Regions from separate parts of the Kitasatospora sp. MY 5-36 genome, predicted to be linked through region 2. Evidence: riboswitches for the same ligand, from Rfam matches in the RefSeq annotation. Region 2 holds a riboswitch; each other region holds the start of a gene.

Region 1 (5,527 bases), on a different contig from region 2:
TCCAGGGTCTCGGTCAGCGAACCGATCTGGTTCACCTTCACCAGCAGCGCGTTGGCGGTGCCGGTCTCGATGCCGCGGGCCAGACGGGCCGGGTTGGTGACGAACAGGTCGTCGCCGACCAGCTGGACCTTGTCGCCCAGCTTGTCGGTCATGGCCTTCCAGCCGGCCCAGTCCGACTCGTCCAGCGGGTCCTCGATGGAGACCAGCGGGTAGGCGGCGACCAGCTCGGCGTAGTACTCGATGAGCTCGGCGGCGGTGAGGTCCTTGCCCTCGAACCGGTAGGCGCCGTCCTCGTAGAACTCGGAGGAGGCGACGTCCAGGGCCAGCGCGACGTCACGGCCGGGCACGTAGCCGGCCTTCTCGATGGCCTCGACGATGAGGTCCAGGGCCTCGCGGTTGGAGTCCAGGTTCGGGGCGAAGCCGCCCTCGTCGCCCAGACCGGTGGACAGGCCGCGCTCCTTCAGCACGCCCTTGAGCGTGTGGTAGACCTCGACGCCCCAGCGGACGGCCTCGGAGAAGGACTCCGCGCCGATCGGGGCGATCATGAACTCCTGGATGTCGACGTTGGAGTCCGCGTGCGACCCGCCGTTGAGGATGTTCATCATCGGGACCGGCAGGACGTGCGCGTTCGGGCCGCCCAGGTAGCGGAACAGCGGCAGGTCGCTGGCCTCGGAGGCGGCGTGCGCGACGGCCAGCGAGACGCCCAGGATGGCGTTGGCGCCGAGCGAGGACTTGTCCGGGGTGGCGTCCAGGTCCAGCATGGCCTGGTCGATCAGGCGCTGCTCGGTGGCGTCGTAGCCGACCAGCTCCGGGCCGATCTGCTCGATGACGGCCAGGACGGCCTTCTCGACGCCCTTGCCGAAGTAGCGGTTCTTGTCGCCGTCGCGCAGCTCCAGCGCCTCGAAGGCACCGGTGGAGGCACCCGACGGGACAGCGGCACGACCCGTGCTGCCGTCGTCGAGGCCGACCTCGACCTCGACCGTGGGGTTGCCGCGGGAGTCGAGGATCTCACGGGCTACGACGACATCGATGGACGGCACGAGGCATCTCCTTGCGAGAGCAGGGTCCGGTCTGACGGTGGTGCTGCCAGCAGGACGATTGCGGAGTCGTTACGACCAGAGCCTAACCGCCCGGGCTGCCGTGGCCGCGTCGGCCTCGGTCCCGTCTCACCGTGTGGCCCTGCTACCCACCGGTAGTTCACCTGCTTGTCCCAGCTTGTCCCACCGGAGCGGGCGAATGCGGACGAAGGGGACCGGTAGGACCGGCCCCCTTCGGACGGCGGGGTGGAGCGGCGTCGGTGTCGAGCGCTCCGGCGCGGCGGCGGGCGCCCCCGGCGGCGGGTGCTCCCCGCTTCGGGGCACCACCGGCCGCGGGGCGCTGCCGGCCGCGGGCGGTCCCGGCGTCGGGTGGGGCGGCTCAGCCGAGGTGCAGCACCTGGCCGGGCATGATCAGGTTCGGGTCGCCGCCGACGGTGGAGTGGTTCTGCTCGTACAGCGCGCTCCAGCCGCCGGACACGCCCTGCGCGGCGGCGATGGTCGACAGGGTGTCACCGGCACGGACGGTGTAGTCGTGGCCGGCGGCCTGCGGGGCCTGCTGCGCGGCGCGCGGGGCGTACTGCGGCTGGGCGGCGGCCTGGCCGGCGTACTGCTGGTAGATGCTCTGGTGGCTGGTCCAGTACCAGCCGCCGTTGTTCTGGTACCAGTACACCTTGGCGTCGGCGTCCCAGCCGGCCTTGCCGGAGAAGCCCGGGGTCTGCGGCTGCGCCTGCTGCTGCGGGGCGACCTGCTGGACCGGCTGCGCGGCGGGCTTCTGGGCCGGCTTCTGGGCGGCGGGCTTCTGCGCGACCGGCTTCTCGGCCGGCTTGGCGGCGGGCTTCGGGGCCTGCTGCTTGGGGGCGGACTGCGGCTTGGCGTCCGAGGAGGTGTCGACCGAGGCCGGGGCACCGCCCTTGGTCAGACCGGCCTTCTGGGAGCAGACCGGCCAGGCGCCCGGACCCTGCGAGGCCAGCACCTTCTCGGCGACCGAGATCTGCTGGGCCTTGCTGGCCTGGTTGGCCTGCGCCGCGTAGGCGGTGCCGCCGTACGCCTTCCAGGTGCTGGACGTGAACTGGAGGCCGCCGTAGAAGCCGTTGCCGGTGTTGATGCTCCAGTTGCCGCCGCTCTCGCACTGGGCGACGGAGTCCCAGGTGGAGGCCGGGGCGGCGGAGGCGCCGGTGGCGGTGAGGAGCGGCATCGCGAGTCCGACGCCGGCCACACCGGCGACGGCGATGGCCTTCTCGGCCTGGGTGCGACGACGGTGACGGCCAGTTCCAACGAACAGCATGAAGAGGTCCCTCTCCGTACGCCTGCGAGGTGAGCTGTCGGGTTCGGACCGGGAGGTGGCCCGGCCGCCGTAAGCGGAAACGATTCCGCTCGGGCGGCTTCACCCCAAGCCGTGGGGAGACGGCAACAAACCTGGTTCCCCCGCCCCTGCCCAGGGTTCTGGTCGGTTTCCCGTGACGCGGCGGGCAGGATTCGGCGTTCCGCGTACGAGGTCCGCAGCTGCGAACTCCAGGGAGAGTAGACAGATCATCAGACCAATCACAAGCTCATATCACCGATATCACACAACAATTACGGCCCGTGTCCGATCGCCTACCAACAGCGGCGTTATGTCCGGATTGATGGGTGTTCACACCCCCGTCGGCGGGCGATCGGCGACCTCCCGTCAGCGTGATCTCAGCAGGTCGGAGGCGTCGAAGAGGCATCCGGAACGGGGTGCGGAGGGGCGTGCGGGGAACGGCTCTCCGGACTGAATTCCACCGGGAGTTCGCGCAGGCCACGCATGATCAGACCACCCCGCCAGCGCAGATTCTCCGGGCTTTCCGCGAGCCGCAGATCGGGCAGCCGGGAAAGCAGCGTGGCCAGCGCGGCACGCCCTTCGAGCCGCGCCAGCGGAGCGCCGATGCAGTAGTGGATGCCGTGCCCGAAGCCCAGGTGGGGGTTGTCCTTCCGGGCCAGGTCCAGGGTGTTCTCCGCCGCGAACCGGGCCGGGTCGCGGTCCGCCGCGGCCAGCACCACCAGCACCGGGTCGCCGACCGGGATGTCCACCCCACCGATGGTCAGCGGACGGGTCGCGAACCGCCAGGTCGCCAGCTCCACCGGCCCGTCGTAGCGCAGGAGTTCCTCGATCCCGGTCTCCAGCAGCGCGCTCTCCCCGCGCACCACCGACTCCTGCAGCAGCCGGCGCTGCTCCGGATTGCGCAGCAGCGCGTAGGTGCCGTTGCCGATCAGGTTCACGGTGGTCTCGAAACCCGCGAACAGGAGGATGAAGGCCATCGCCGCGGCCTCGTTCTCGGTCAGGTGCTCACCGTGGTCGCCGGCCCGGATCAGGCCCGAGATCAGGTCGTCCCCGAGGTCCGCCCGCTTGCGGTGGATCAGCTCCAGCAGGTACGCCCGCATCCGCTTCACCGCCCGCCCCACGCCGCCGCGTTGGCCCCCGCCGTGGCGGATCATCATCCCGGCCCAGTCGCGGAAGTCGTCCTGGTCCTCGGCCGGCACCCCGAGCATGTCGCAGATCGCGTAGATGGGGAGCGGGAACGCGAACTCGTGGATCAGGTCCGCCGAACCGCGCTGCGCGAAGCCGTCGATCAACCGGTCGGTGAGCTGCTGCACCCGCGGCTCGAACTCGGCCACCCGGCGCGGGGTGAACGCCTTCGACACCAGCCGGCGCAACCGGGTGTGGTCCGGCGGGTCGATGTTCAGCAGGTGGGTCATCAGGTCCGCCTGCCGCTCCCCCGGGATGCCCACCCGGCCGGTGCGGTGCGCCTGCCCGCTGTGGTGCGCCGGGTTCTTCGACAGCCGGCTGTCCGCGAGCGCCTGCCGGGCGTCCGCGTACCTGGTCACCAGCCAGGCCTCCACCCCGCTCGGCAGGGTGGTGCGGTGCACCGGGGAGTGCTCGCGCAACCAGGCGTAGGCGGGGTACGGGTCGGCGGCGAACTCCCAGGTGAACAGCTGCGGGGCGGGGGCGTCGGACGACGGGGCGGCGGGCCGGGCGGGGTCGGGCTGAGCTGGCATGGACCGACCGTATCCGGTGCGACGGGCGCGCCCTCCCTCCGGCGGGGCGCCGCTTCCCCGCCGCTCCTCCGCCGCGCTTCCGCGACCGGACGCGTCGGGCACGCCAACACTCCGTGGCCGGTCCGTGGCCGGTCCGTGGACAGCTCTTGGCCGACTCTTGGCCGCGGGGCGGGCGTGAGCCTGGTCACCTGAGGGGTAATCCCTGTTGCGGAGGGTCAGGACGTGCCTACGATCCTCCGCAGTACGCGTGGGCGCCGGTGCGGTGTCGCCCACAGGGAGGAGCAGACCATGCGGGTCAGCGGGTCAGTCGTCGTCATCGCGGTCCTCGACGGCGGGTCGGGCGCGGGCCTCGCCCGCCGGTTCGCCGCCGCCGGCACCGCCGGAATGCTCATCGCCGACCAGTACGCCGGCATCGCCGAGGACCTCGCCGCCGAACTCGACCGGCCGGGCTGCCCCGTCGTCGGCGTCTGCGGCGACATCCGCCGCCCCAGCGACGTCGCCGCCCTCGTGGACACCGCCGAGAAGCACCTCGGGCCGATCGACCTGTTCGCCGTGGCCGGCCCCGACGGCGAGCGGATCATCTCGCTGGCGGACCTGCCCGACCACCTCGACCTGGAGCGGCTCGCCGAACTCGTCCTCCTCGTCGGCGAGGCCATCGGCGAACTCGTCCCGCCGCAGCGGCGCCCCGAGCGCACCGCCACGGCGGCCTGAGCGCCTACTCCCCGACCGGACCGAGGCCCTCGGCCGCGCGCACCGCGTCCCGGTAACCGCGCGCGGCCGACCGCAGCGCGGCGTCCACGTCCACCCCCGCGTCATGCGCCCGCTGCACCACCGCGAGCAGCAGCCGGCCCGCCGAATCGGCCGTCAGCTCGGCCGGCAGCCCGTACGCCTCGTCCGGCACCCCCGTGAAACCCGCCCGGCGCACCCGCGACACCAGCTTCGCCGCGTACGCCAGCGAGGGCAGCCCGGCCGGCACGCCGTCCAGCACCGACTCGCGGTCCGCCTTCTCGGCCGCCTTCAGCTGCTCCCAGTTCGCCTCCGCCTCGGTGGCGCCCTCGACCTCGACGTTCCCGAACACGTGCGGGTGCCGGTACATCAGCTTCTCGACGATGTCCCCCGCCACGTCGTCGACGGTGAACGGCTCCGTCGGGTGGTCCTCGGCGATCCGGGAGTGGAAGAACACCTGGAACAGGACGTCGCCCAGCTCCTCGCGCAGCGTCTCCCGGTCCCCCGCCTCGATCGCCTCGACCAGCTCGTACGCCTCCTCGACCAGGTACTTCACCAGGCTCTCGTGCGTCTGCTCGGCGTCCCAGGGGCAACCGCCCGGGGAGCGCAGCCGGTCCATCACCGTCACCAGGTCCAGCAGCCGCGACCCCGGCAGGTCGTACGAGCCGGGCAGCACCTCGATCTCCGGCACCTCGCCGGCGTGCTCCACCGCCAGCCGCGCCAGCGCGTCGGTCAGCCCCGGGTCC
Region 2 (5,527 bases):
CACCAGCGCGAAGCCCGAGACCAGCGGCGAGAAGCCGGACACGATCTGGAGCTGCACCACCAGCAGGAAGAAGACGCCGCTGAACGCCGCGTACACGCACAGGGTGACCAGGTTCACGGCGGTGAACAGCCGGGAGGAGAACAGTCCGAGCGGCAGCATCGGATCGGGCGCGCGGCGCTCGACCGCCACGAAGGCGACGCCGAGCGCCACTCCGAGCACCCCGCTGACCCAGACGGCGGGGGACAGGCCCTCGCCGGCCGCCGTCAGCGCGTAGGTGATCGCGCCGAGGGCGAGGGCGGCGAGCACGGCGCCGAGGACGTCGAAGCGGCCGGAGGCGCCCTCGTCCCGGCTCTCCGGCACCGACCGGGTGGTGACCGCGATCACGGCGGCGGCGAGCGGCAGGTTCAGCAGGAAGATCCAGCGCCAGCCGGGGCCGTCCACCAGCCAGCCGCCGAGGAAGGGGCCGACCGCCGCCGACACCCCGCCGAGGCCGGACCAGAGCCCGACCGCCGCCGAGCGGTCGTCAGGGTGGAAGACGGCCTGGAGCATGGCGAGCGAACCGGGGGTGAGCAGTGCCCCGCCGATGCCCTGGACGGCGCGGGCGGCGATCAGCACGTGGATGTTCGGCGCGGCGGCGCAGGCCGCGGAGGCGACGGCGAACCAGACCACGCCGATCAGGAAGACCTTGCGCCGCCCGTAGCGGTCGCCGAGCGCGCCGCCGAGCAGGATCAGGCCCGCCAGGGTGAGCAGATAGGCGTTCAGGGTCCATTGCAGGGACGCGAGGGAGGCGCCGAGGTCGGCGCCGATCCGGGGCAGCGCGACGTTCACCACGGTGCCGTCCAGCATCGCCATGCTGGAGCCGAGCACCGTCGCCATTAGTACCCAGCGACCCTGCGCGGTGCCCAGGCGCAGGGTGCCGGCCTCGGAGGTGGCCACGGGCGAATCCTGCGCTGCCGAGGCGCACGTGACAAGGGTCACCGGTGGGTGTGTTGGCGGCTGGCGGTGCGTGAGCGGACGGGTGCGCGGCGTGGCCGATCTCGGCGCAGGGTCGTGGATCAGTGGCGGGCGGTGAATGGGTTGTGTACGCACCGTGGGCCCGGGCCTGCGGAGGGTCACTGGGACAGGGGGGATCGTTGCCGTTTCAAGAGATCGACATTGCTTCACCCGAACGGATGGGTTTTAGTTCAGCGACCGCCCGGCCAGTCCGGACGGATCCGCCGGGTGGAACGCCGAGTCCTGCCGCTGCCCGGTGGTTCGAAACGAACTCTGTACGGCAGGAGCGGGGGACCCACAGGTAAGTCGCCGGACCGGAGTTCGCGCCTCAGGGCGCGGGCGTCCAGGACCGGCTTGGGGTGAAGCCGCGCAAGCGGCCGGGCAACTCCAGCCCGAACCCGACAGCTCACCTCGCAGGCGTCGGAGAGGAAAATTCCATGCCTGCACAGGCTCGTCGTATCGCCCTGCCCCGCGCCGCCCGCATCGGCATCGCCACCGCCGTCACCGGTGTGTCCTTCGCCCTCCCGCTCGTCACCGCGATGAGCGCCCAGGCCCACACCCCGGCCGCTCCGGTCGCCGCCTCCACCGAGGCCAAGCAGGCCACGCAGGCCGCCGCTCCGGCCGCCCAGGCCACGCAGGAGAGCTACCGCGTCGTCAGCGGTGACACCCTGTCCAAGATCGCCGACGCCAAGAACGTCGAGGGCGGCTGGCACGCGCTGTACGAGCAGAACCGCTCGGTCGTCGGCGCCAACCCGAACCTGATCTTCCCGGGCCAGCAGCTCGCGCTGTCCGGCCACGCCGCCCCGGCCGCCGACGCCGCCCCGGCGAAGCCCGCCGCCCCGGCCAAGCCCGCCAAGCCGTCCGCTCCGGCGACCCAGGCCGCCAAGCCGCAGGCCCAGGTCCAGGTGCAGACCGAGGCCGCCAAGCCCTCCGCGCAGCTCGAGACCCAGCTCCAGGTCGCCGTTCCGGCCCAGGCCGTGACCGCCACTCCGGTCGCCGCCGCCACCTCCGGCTTCGTCGCCCCGCTGGCGAGCCCGCGGCTCGGCACCGCCTACGGCGTGGCCGGCTCGATGTGGGCCTCCGGCCACCACACCGGCCAGGACTTCGTCGCCTCCACCGGCACCCCGCTGCGCGCCGTCGCCAACGGTGTCGTGGTCAAGGCCGGCAACGGCGGCGCCTACGGCAACGAGGTCGAGATCAGGCTCGCCGACGGCCACTACGCCGAGTACGCGCACCTCTCCTCGATCGGCGTGAGGATCGGTCAGACCGTCACCGCCGGCCAGCAGATCGGCCTCTCCGGCGCCACCGGCAACGTGACCGGCCCGCACCTGCACTTCGAGATCCGCAACGGCTCGGAGTACGGCTCGGACATCAACCCGGTCGCCTACCTGCGCGCGCACGGCGTCGCGCTCTGACCCCGAGAGCTCCGGGGTACCAGGAACCACCGCCGCTGCGGGCGAACCGATCGCCCGGGATGGTCATGTCGGGTGACCGCTCGACCGGGTGATCGCCGCACGGCGGACATGGGCGCGGGACACGCCCAGGCCGGCCCGGCCGCATGAGGACCTCCTCGTGCGGCCGGGCCGGCCGCTTTCGTTCCCGGGCCCGCCGGGGTGTTCGAGCGATCGAACGAAGCGTCAACTCCGGTGTCCCGCAGGGGGGTCGCCGGGATCTCCGGGCGCCCGCGGGCGCCATGCTGGCGGACGGTCAGCGCCCGGCCGGTCCGGCGGTCGGGCGGGCCGGGAGGCGAGGAGGCCGGATGGCGGTCCGCAGCGGGGGCGTGGCGGGGGAGACGGCCGGGCGGGAGCGGCCCGGGGCGGGCGGGGTCGACCGGCTGAAGGCGGACTCGGTCGGCCTGGTCGGCGTGGTGTTCATGGCGCTCGCCACCGCCGCCCCGATCACCGCGATGACCGGCAACCTGCCGATCATCGTCGGTCAGGGCAACGGCGCGGGCGCGCCCGCCGCGTACATCGTGGCGACCGTGGTGCTGACGGTGTTCTCGGTCGGCTACGTGGCGATGGCCCGGCACATCACCGCGGCCGGCGCGTTCTACGGCTACGTCTCGCACGGGCTGGGGCGGGTGGCGGGGATGGCCTCGGGGCTGCTCGCGGTGCTCGCGTACGTCGTCACCGAGGCCGCGGCCCTCGGCTTCTTCGCGTACTCGCTGCGCGGGCTGGTCCGTTCACAGCTGGGGGTGGACGTCGGCTGGGGCTGGTACGCGCTGTTCGGGGCGGCGGTGATCGGGGTGATGGGCTGGTTCGACCTGCATCTGACGGCCAGGGTGCTCGGGGTCGCGCTGGTGCTGGAGATCGGCGTCCTGTCGGCGGTCTCACTGGCGGTGCTGCTCTCCGGCGGCGGGCCGGACGGGCTCGCGGCCGGGACCCTGAACCCGCTGAACGCGCTGAAGGGGGTGGGGAGTTCGGGGACTTCGGCGGCCGGTCTCGGACTGTTCTTCGCGTTCTGGTCCTGGGTGGGCTTCGAGTCCACCGCGATGTACGGCGAGGAGTCCCGAGACCCGAAGCGGGTGGTGCCGCGGGCCACGCTGATCTCCGTGATCGGGGTCGGGCTGCTCTACGTCTTCGTGTCCTGGATGATCGTGTCCGGCAACGGCGTCGAGCGGGCGGTCGCGGTGGCGGGCGGCGCGGTGCCGGGCAAGGACGGCAACAGCCTGTTCTTCGACCAGCTCGCCGCGCACCTGGGGGCCTGGGCGGTGAAGGTCTTCCAATGGCTGGTCGTCACCGGCTCGTTCGCCTGCGCGATGGCCTTCCACCAGTGCGCGGCCCGGTACCTGTACGCGATCGGGCGGGAGGGGCTGCTGCACCCGGCGCTCGGCCGCACCCATCCGCGGCACGGCTCGCCGCACGTCGCCTCGGTGACGCAGTCGGTCATCGCGGTGGGGCTGGTGGCGGGGTTCCTGGCGGCCGGCATGGACCCGTACGCGCACCTGTACACGCTGCTGGCGCTGCTCGGGACGATGGCGATCCTGGTCGTGCAGACGCTCTGCTCCTTCGCCGTGGTCGGGTACTTCCACGTGCGCGGACGGCACCCGGAGACGGCGCACTGGTTCCGGACGCTGGCCGCGCCGCTGGCGGGCGGGGTGGCGATGGCCGGGGTGGTGGTGCTGCTGGTGCTCAATCGGGACGCCGCGGCGGGGGAGGCGGCGCACACGCTGCTGTTCCGGCTGATCCCGTACCTGGTGATCGGGGTGTTCGCGGGCGGGATCGGGCTGGCGCTCGCGGTGCGCCGGTGGCGGCCCGGGCTGTACGCGCGGATCGGGCGGGTGGTGCTGGAGGACGCGGTCGAGCGGTGACCGGGCCGGGGCCGCGGTGGCCGGCGGGCCCGGGCGTTCGCGCCGGGCGGGCCCGGGTTCAGCGCCGGTGGACCGGCAGGCCGTACTGGGCGGCGGCCAGCAGCTCGTGCATCCGGTGGCCGAAGTCGTCGGTGTCCCGGGCGGGTTCGGGGAAGACCAGGCGGACGTCGCGGTGGCCGTGCGAGTGGTCCAGGCGCAGCACCAGGCCGTGGCGGTCCAGGGCGAGCGGGCGGACCTCCGGGGCGTGGGCGAGCACGGCCGGGTCGAGCAGCCGGGTGAGGACGTCGAGCGCCTCGGCGTGGTCGTCGGCGAGGTGGGTGAGCAGCATGGCCTCGTACCGGGCCAGCGGGTCGGGGGTGGCCAGGGCGAGGTCGGCGGCGGTGATCGCGCCGGTGGCGTACGGGGTGGCGAGGACGGCGTGGGCGACGTCCACCCGCAGGTGCACGCCGAGGCCGTCGTCGGTGAGGTGGGCCGGTCGCAGCCGGCCGGCCAGGGTGAGGCGGGCGCGGACGCGGTCGCGGACGGCGACGGGGGCGATGTCGGTGACGTCGAGGACGACGGCGAGGCCCTCGGCGGCGCCGACGGCGGCCGTGGTCAGCGGGTCGTCCAGGGCGGCGCGCAGTCGCAGCCGGGAGCCGTGCACGGAGACCTGGGTGTCCAGGTGGTGGTGCTCGCCCAGGGCGCGGACGGTGAGCGAGGAGGTCGTGCTGAGCAGGCTGTGGATCCGGTCGGCGGTGCTGGGCTCGGGGACCTCGGTGTCGCCGGTGGGCAGGCTCATGGACGGACCTCCAGTTAGTTAGGTGAGCCTAACCTAATGTGCGGCTGGGGGTGTGGCAAGCAGGCGGTGTGGCAAGCAGGCGGTGGGGTGAGCAGGCGGTGGGGCGAGCGGGCGGGCCCGGGCAGGCGGAAGGGCCCGGACGCGCGGGTGGCGTCCGGGCCCTTCCGTCGGGCGGGGCCGGGTCAGCCGATGACGGCCTGGGCGTCGATCTCGACCAGCATCGGCTCCTGCGGCAGCTCGACGAAGACGGTGGTACGGCACGGCTTCACGCCGCCGGGCTTGATGTTCTCGTCGATGAACTCGGCGTAGACCTCGTTCATCAGCGGGAAGTCGGCGCGCTTGGTGAGGTAGACGCGGAACATCACCACGTCCTCGATGGTGGCGCCGCCGGCCTCGACGATGGCCTTGACGTTCTCCAGGGTGCGGCGGGTCTGCGCCTTCACGTC
Region 3 (5,527 bases), on a different contig from region 2:
AGGTCCGTCCCGAGCCGGGTGCCGGCCGAGGCCTGCGCCTGCGAGGTGCGCGGCAGCGACACGCCGGCCTGGTTGTACGCCCAGACCATCAGACCGGAGCAGTCGAAGGAGCCCGGGCCGGTGGCGCCCCAGACGTACGGGCTGCCGATCTTGGAGGCGGCGGCGGACAGCGCGGCGGCACCGCGCGAGCTGCCGGGGGCCACGTTCACCGGAGCGGTGGTCGTGGGGGCCGAGAGGCTGCCGCGGCTGTTGTCGCGGGAGGCGCGGTCGGCCTGCTGCTGCTGGGCCTGGGCGGCGTCGGCCTTGGCCTTGGCCTCGGCGGCGGCCTTCTCCTCGGCCTGGCGCAGCGCCTGGCGGTCCTGCTCGGTCAGCGTGTTGAGCAGGTCCTGGGCCGCCTTCAGCTTGCCCTGGACCTCGTCCTTGGAGGCCTTCAGCTGCTGGGTGGTCGACTCCAGCTCGGCGAGCTTGCCCTGGGCCTCGTTGCGGTCCTGGTCGAGCTTGCGCTGCTGCTCCTGGAGCTCCTTCAGCTGACCCTTCTGGGTGCTGCCGGCCTGGTTCAGCGCGTCGGCCTGGCTGAGGAAGCTGTCCGGGCTGGAGGAGAACATCAGCTGGACGGTGGGGGATATCCCCCCGTTGCGGTACTGCTCGCCGGCGATCTCGGCGAGGCCGCCCTGGAGCTCGGTGACCTGGGCCTGCTGACGGGCCACCTGGTCCTGCAGGCCGGAGACCTGCTTCTCCAGGTCCTGCTGCTTGGCCTGGGCGGCGTTGTAGTTCTCGGTCGCGACCTCGGCCTGCTCGTTGAGCTGGTCGACCTGCCCCTTGACCTGTTCCTTGGTCGGCTGCGGGTCCGCGTGGGCACCCTGCGCGGAGAGGACGACGGCTGCGGCGGCGACGCCGGTCAGGATCGAGACCCGGGCGCGGCCGGCGGGCTTGGGACGACGATGGGACGCCACGAAGGCGGACTCCTTCTTCCTACGGCCGCCTACCGGGTGAGCTGACGGGTTCGGGCCGGAAGCATGCCCTACGACGCCTCACGGCCGTTCCACCGGCCGACCTGGCGCCGATTCACCCCGGAGGAACGTGGTTCCCCGGCTCCGCTCCGCAGCGCCCCCTACCACTGGGCTCCCCTGTCGGACAGTCGCTTCGACCTGTCCCGCTGCCTTGCGAACTCGACGGTAACCACCGCCGCCACCCTGGCTGGGCGATCGACAGTGCGGTGGTTCGGAGCATGACCCTAGTAACTGAACCGTGATCGGTTCAAATCCTTGTCAGAAAAAAGACAGAAGATTACCCAAGTTCCTTTGTGAAAATGACCGATGGTGACCATTGACGCACACAAGGCTGATCGGTTCTCACCATGTGGTCGTCGAAGGGCCGGAAACCCGAAACGCCACCCCGAACGGGGGTGGCGCTTTTCACAGGCCCCCGCGGGAGCCCCCCGGGCGTGTCGGTCCGTCAGACCCGGCGGATGGTGTTGATCGACATCGCGTCGGCCTTCATCACCTTCACCACGTCGCCGGTGTGCGGCGCGTGGACCACCATGCCGTTGCCGATGTACATCCCGACGTGGTGCATGTCGGGGCCGTAGATCACCAGGTCGCCCGGCTGGGCCTGGTCCAGCGAGGGGATCCGGGTGCCGTAGTGGCCCTGCTCCTGCGAGGTGCGCGGCAGCGAGACGCCCGCCTGCCCGTACGCCCAGACCATCAGGCCCGAGCAGTCGAAGGTGGTCGACCCGGTGGCGCCCCACACGTACGGCGAGCCCTGCTTGCTCATCGCCTTGGCCAGCGCCGTGGCCGCGTAGCCGCTGGCCGGCGGCAGGCTGCCGAGGTCGACCCGGTCGCTGCCGCGCGAGGCGCGGTCGTCCTGCGCCTGCTGGGCCCGCAGCGCGGCGCGGTCGGCGGAGCTCAGCGAGTTCAGCAGGTCCTGGGCGGCCTTCAGCTTGGTGTTGACGTCCGACTTGGCCTGGTTCAGGTCCTTGGTGGTGGTGTCCAGCGAGGCGAGCACGGCGGCCGCCTCGGTCTTCTCCTGGTCCAGCCGGCGCTGCTGGTCCAGCAGCCCCTTGAGCGCCTCGGCCTGACTGGTGCTGGCCTGCTGGACGGTGGAGGCCTTGTCCAGGTAGCCGGACGGGTCCGAGGAGAGCATCAGCTGGACGGACGGGTCGATGCCGCCGCTGCGGTACTGCTCGCCCGCCACCTCGGCGAGGCCGCCCTGGAGCTGGGTCATCTGCTCCTGGCCGCGGGCCACCTGGTCCTGCAGCTGGTCGGCCTGCTTGCGCAGCTGGTCGGCCCGCTCCTTGGCGCCGTTGTACTTCTCGGCCGCCTGCTCCTGCTCCTCCTGGAGCTGGTCGATCTGCGCCTTGACGTCCGTCTTGTTCGGCTGCGGCGCGGCGTGCGCGGCCACCTGGGCGGAGAGGGCGACCGCGGTCGCAGCGGCCGCGGTGAGCACGGAGATCCGTGCGCGGCTCGGCTGCTTGGGACGGCGGTGGGAGGCCAAGGGACCGGCTCCTTCTTCCAACGGGCTCACCTGATGGGATGAGATTCCGGAAAATAGGTTTGACGCCAGACCCTAGTGAAGATCTATCCGTTTTGCCACTCCCCCGAAGGCGTGAACTCCGGTCCCCACACTGACTTCACCGGACTCGCACAATGCTCCGAAACAGGCCCTGACCAGGCATCATGCGAACCTCCCCGGGTTCAGGGCCGGGCCAGCCGGTTCAGCAGCAGCACCGACGCCACGGGGCGCGCGCCCGCCTTCCGCACGCCCTCCGCGACCTCCCGGTCGGTGGACACCACCACCACCGGACGGCCCTGCGGCTCGGCCCGCACCAGACGGCGGATCAGCTCGTCGGCCGTCTCCCCGGTCCGGCTGAACCGCACCCGGACCCCGCGCGGTGGCGCCATGATCACCGGGACGTCCAGGTCCTGCCCGTCGAACACGCAGGTGACCTCCGCCTGGGTCCGCTGGGCCAGCATCGCCAGCCCGCCCAGCAGCCGGATCCGCTGCTGCTCCAGCGGCAGCGTCGGATAGCCGGTCTTGGTCACGTTGTAGCCGTCCACCACCAGGTGCACCTGGGGGATCGCCAGCAGCTGGTCCAGCAGCGCCGGATCGTCCTCGGCCAGCCCGCGCCGGGCCACGTCGTGCGGCGAGGCCGCCCCCGGCACCACCGCCTCCACCAGGTCCGCCGGGCGGATCTGGGCGACCGGCAGCGCCAGCTCCCGCTGGAGCCCCTGGGCCGACTGCAGCACGGTGTCCAGCAGCAGCCGCAGCCGCATGTCCTCGACGCTGCGCCCCTCGCGGGCCGAACGGCGGCCCTGCTCGGCCGCGTTCTCCAGCTCCAGGACCCGGTGCCGGAGCCGGCGCGCCTCGCTCTCGGCCGCGCCGCGCTCGGCCGCGGCCTGCGCCTTCAGCGCGTCCAGCTCGCCGGCCACCCGGCGGGTCTCGGCCTGCGCCCGGCGGGTGTCGCTCTCCAGCGACCGCACCCTCTTGCGCAGCGACTCGGCCTCCCTGCGGACGCCGTCGGACTCGGCCCGCTGCCGGTCCGCGTCCGCCCGCGCGGAGGCCCGCACCTCGGCCAGCTCGGCCTGCAGCTTCTCCACCAGCCGGACCGCCTCCGCGGCCGCGTCCTCGGCACCGGCCCGCTCGGCCTCCTCGCCGGCCTCGGCCACCAGTCGGCTCCAGCCCGTCGAACGCACCAGGTAGGCGGCGGCCGCGACGTCCATCGGATCGGCCGCGCTCGGGACGGTGCCCGACTCCAGCGCCTTCACCAGGTCCGGCTGCCCGAGACGCAGCCGCTCCGCTATCCGCACCCGGAAGGCCGGCTCCGCCTCCAGCGCCGCCGCCAGCGCGGTGGCCGCGTACTTGGCCCGCCGCGCCGGGGTGAACTTGACGTACTGACGCAGGCTCTGCGGGAGCTCGGCCGACGGCACCCCGCCGAGCGCGTCCGAGGCCAGGCCGACCACCCGACGGCGCACGCCCTCGGGCAGCGGCCGGTCGAGCTTCTCGACGGCGCGCTCCGCCGCGGACCCGGAGGCGCCGTCCGCCGTCCCGGCAGCCTCGGCCGGGGCCTCGGCCGCAGCGGGCTGAAGCCCCTGGGCTGCGCCGGGCTCCTTCGCTGCGTCCACCACGTCCTCGGCTCCGATCCTGGTCCAGCGGGGCACGGCCGCGGCCGCCCCCCGTCGGCACGCTCCGTGCGTCCTGTTCTGTATTGTCCCGTGCGGCGCGGGCGGGTGCGCCGCGCACCCACCCCGCCGCCGCGGCGGGGATCAGCCCTGGTCGGCGGGGGCCTGCGTCTCCTCGGCGCCCGGACGAGCCACCAGCTCGACCTGGTCCACCGCGTTGCACCAGCGGCAGCGCACCGACTCGACGGTCTCGCTCAGCACCTCGGTCTCCTCGACCTTGGACTCGCCGGCCAGGTCGAAGTGCAGGAACTCGGTCACCCGCGCGGTGCGGGTCACGTCGAAGCGGGTGAGGTTGCCGCACAGGGTGCAGCGCCAGCGCGTCTCGGCGGTCAGAGCGGGGACGGTCATCGGGGGTCCTCTCGGGTGGTCCCTGGGTGGGGCAGGCGCTCCCCCCGGAGCCCCGGCGTCGGCGGCGGGAGGCGGGAATGCCCGCCCCAAGCCTATTGCCTGGGGCAACCGTCGCGACCACCGGTTGCCTGAACACCCGGGCTAGTCCACCTGCCGTAAACCGCCGTGTCACCTGCGGCGCCCGGAGGGATGCTTGGCCGCATGGCGCTCGCGGTCCCCGACCACACCGCCGCCCGGGGCGGCCGCCCGGCGGCGACCGCCCCCGTGGTCAGCTACGCCCTGATCGCCCTCAACACCCTGGTCTTCCTGCTCGGCCCGGCCGCGGGGCTCAACCCGCTGTACGGCACGGGCCAGGCCCGGGTCTGCGCGGAGCAGCGGTACGAGCAGCGCTGGGGCGCCGTCCCGGCCGAGGTGCTGGCCGGACGGCCGCTGACCGCCGAACAGCTCGCCGAGGCCCCCGACCCGGTCCCCGGCTGCCCGGCCGCCCCGACCCCGGGCAAGCGCCCGGCGCTGTCCGTCCTCACCGGGCTCTTCCTGCACGCCGGCTGGCTGCACCTGCTCGGGAACCTGCTCTTCCTCCAGGTCTTCGGCCCCACCGTCGAACGGCGGCTGGGCCGGGCCCGGTACGCCGTCTTCTACCTGGCCGCCGGCAGCCTGACCACGTACGGCTTCGCGCTCGCCGAGGCGCACTCGCCGAACTCCACCCGGGTGCTCATCGGGGCCTCCGGGGCGATCGCCGCCGCCCTCGGGGCCTACCTGCGCCTCCACCCCCGGGCCCGGGTGACCACCCTCGTCCCGCTGCTGTTCTTCCTGCCGCTGCGCTTCCCGGCCTGGCTGGTGCTCGGCCTCTGGTTCGTCCTGCAGTGGTGGTCGGTGCACGCGGCCGGCCCCGGGGTGGCGTACCTGGTCCACGTGATCGGCTTCTCGGCCGGGTTCCTCTACGCCTGCACCGTGGTCCGCCACCCCCCGCGACGACCGGGCTGACGCCCGATACGCTGGCG

Evidence for each region. A riboswitch is a leader RNA that binds a small molecule or an ion and turns the genes downstream of it on or off. The one in region 2 is predicted to bind cyclic di-AMP.
Region 1: it holds a riboswitch for cyclic di-AMP, as region 2 does, so the genes downstream of both, AE652_RS49225 (transglycosylase family protein) here and AE652_RS17350 (LysM peptidoglycan-binding domain-containing M23 family metallopeptidase) in region 2, are expected to answer to the same signal.
Region 3: it holds a riboswitch for cyclic di-AMP, as region 2 does, so the genes downstream of both, AE652_RS14805 (NlpC/P60 family protein) here and AE652_RS17350 (LysM peptidoglycan-binding domain-containing M23 family metallopeptidase) in region 2, are expected to answer to the same signal.

Annotation. Positions count from the first base shown of each region.
Region 1 covers NZ_LFVW01000210.1:9,521-15,047, forward strand. Annotated here, with positions in the region: gene eno (phosphopyruvate hydratase) at 1-1,040, opposite strand, end outside; gene AE652_RS49225 (transglycosylase family protein) at 1,417-2,322, opposite strand; cyclic di-AMP (ydaO/yuaA leader) riboswitch at 2,328-2,496, opposite strand; gene AE652_RS15555 (cytochrome P450) at 2,718-4,055, opposite strand; gene AE652_RS15560 (SDR family NAD(P)-dependent oxidoreductase) at 4,344-4,766, shown strand; gene AE652_RS15565 (MazG family protein) at 4,771-5,527, opposite strand, start outside.
Region 2 covers NZ_LFVW01000238.1:1,702-7,228, reverse strand. Annotated here, with positions in the region: gene AE652_RS17355 (MFS transporter) at 1-876, opposite strand, end outside; cyclic di-AMP (ydaO/yuaA leader) riboswitch at 1,228-1,428, shown strand; gene AE652_RS17350 (LysM peptidoglycan-binding domain-containing M23 family metallopeptidase) at 1,431-2,408, shown strand; gene AE652_RS17345 (APC family permease) at 2,753-4,303, shown strand; gene AE652_RS17340 (DUF2470 domain-containing protein) at 4,362-5,081, opposite strand; gene AE652_RS17335 (RidA family protein) at 5,264-5,527, opposite strand, start outside.
Region 3 covers NZ_LFVW01000201.1:1,470-6,996, forward strand. Annotated here, with positions in the region: gene AE652_RS14805 (NlpC/P60 family protein) at 1-953, opposite strand, end outside; cyclic di-AMP (ydaO/yuaA leader) riboswitch at 964-1,117, opposite strand; gene AE652_RS14810 (C40 family peptidase) at 1,456-2,493, opposite strand; gene AE652_RS14815 (NYN domain-containing protein) at 2,694-4,124, opposite strand; gene AE652_RS14820 (hypothetical protein) at 4,263-4,526, opposite strand; gene AE652_RS14825 (rhomboid family intramembrane serine protease) at 4,728-5,510, shown strand.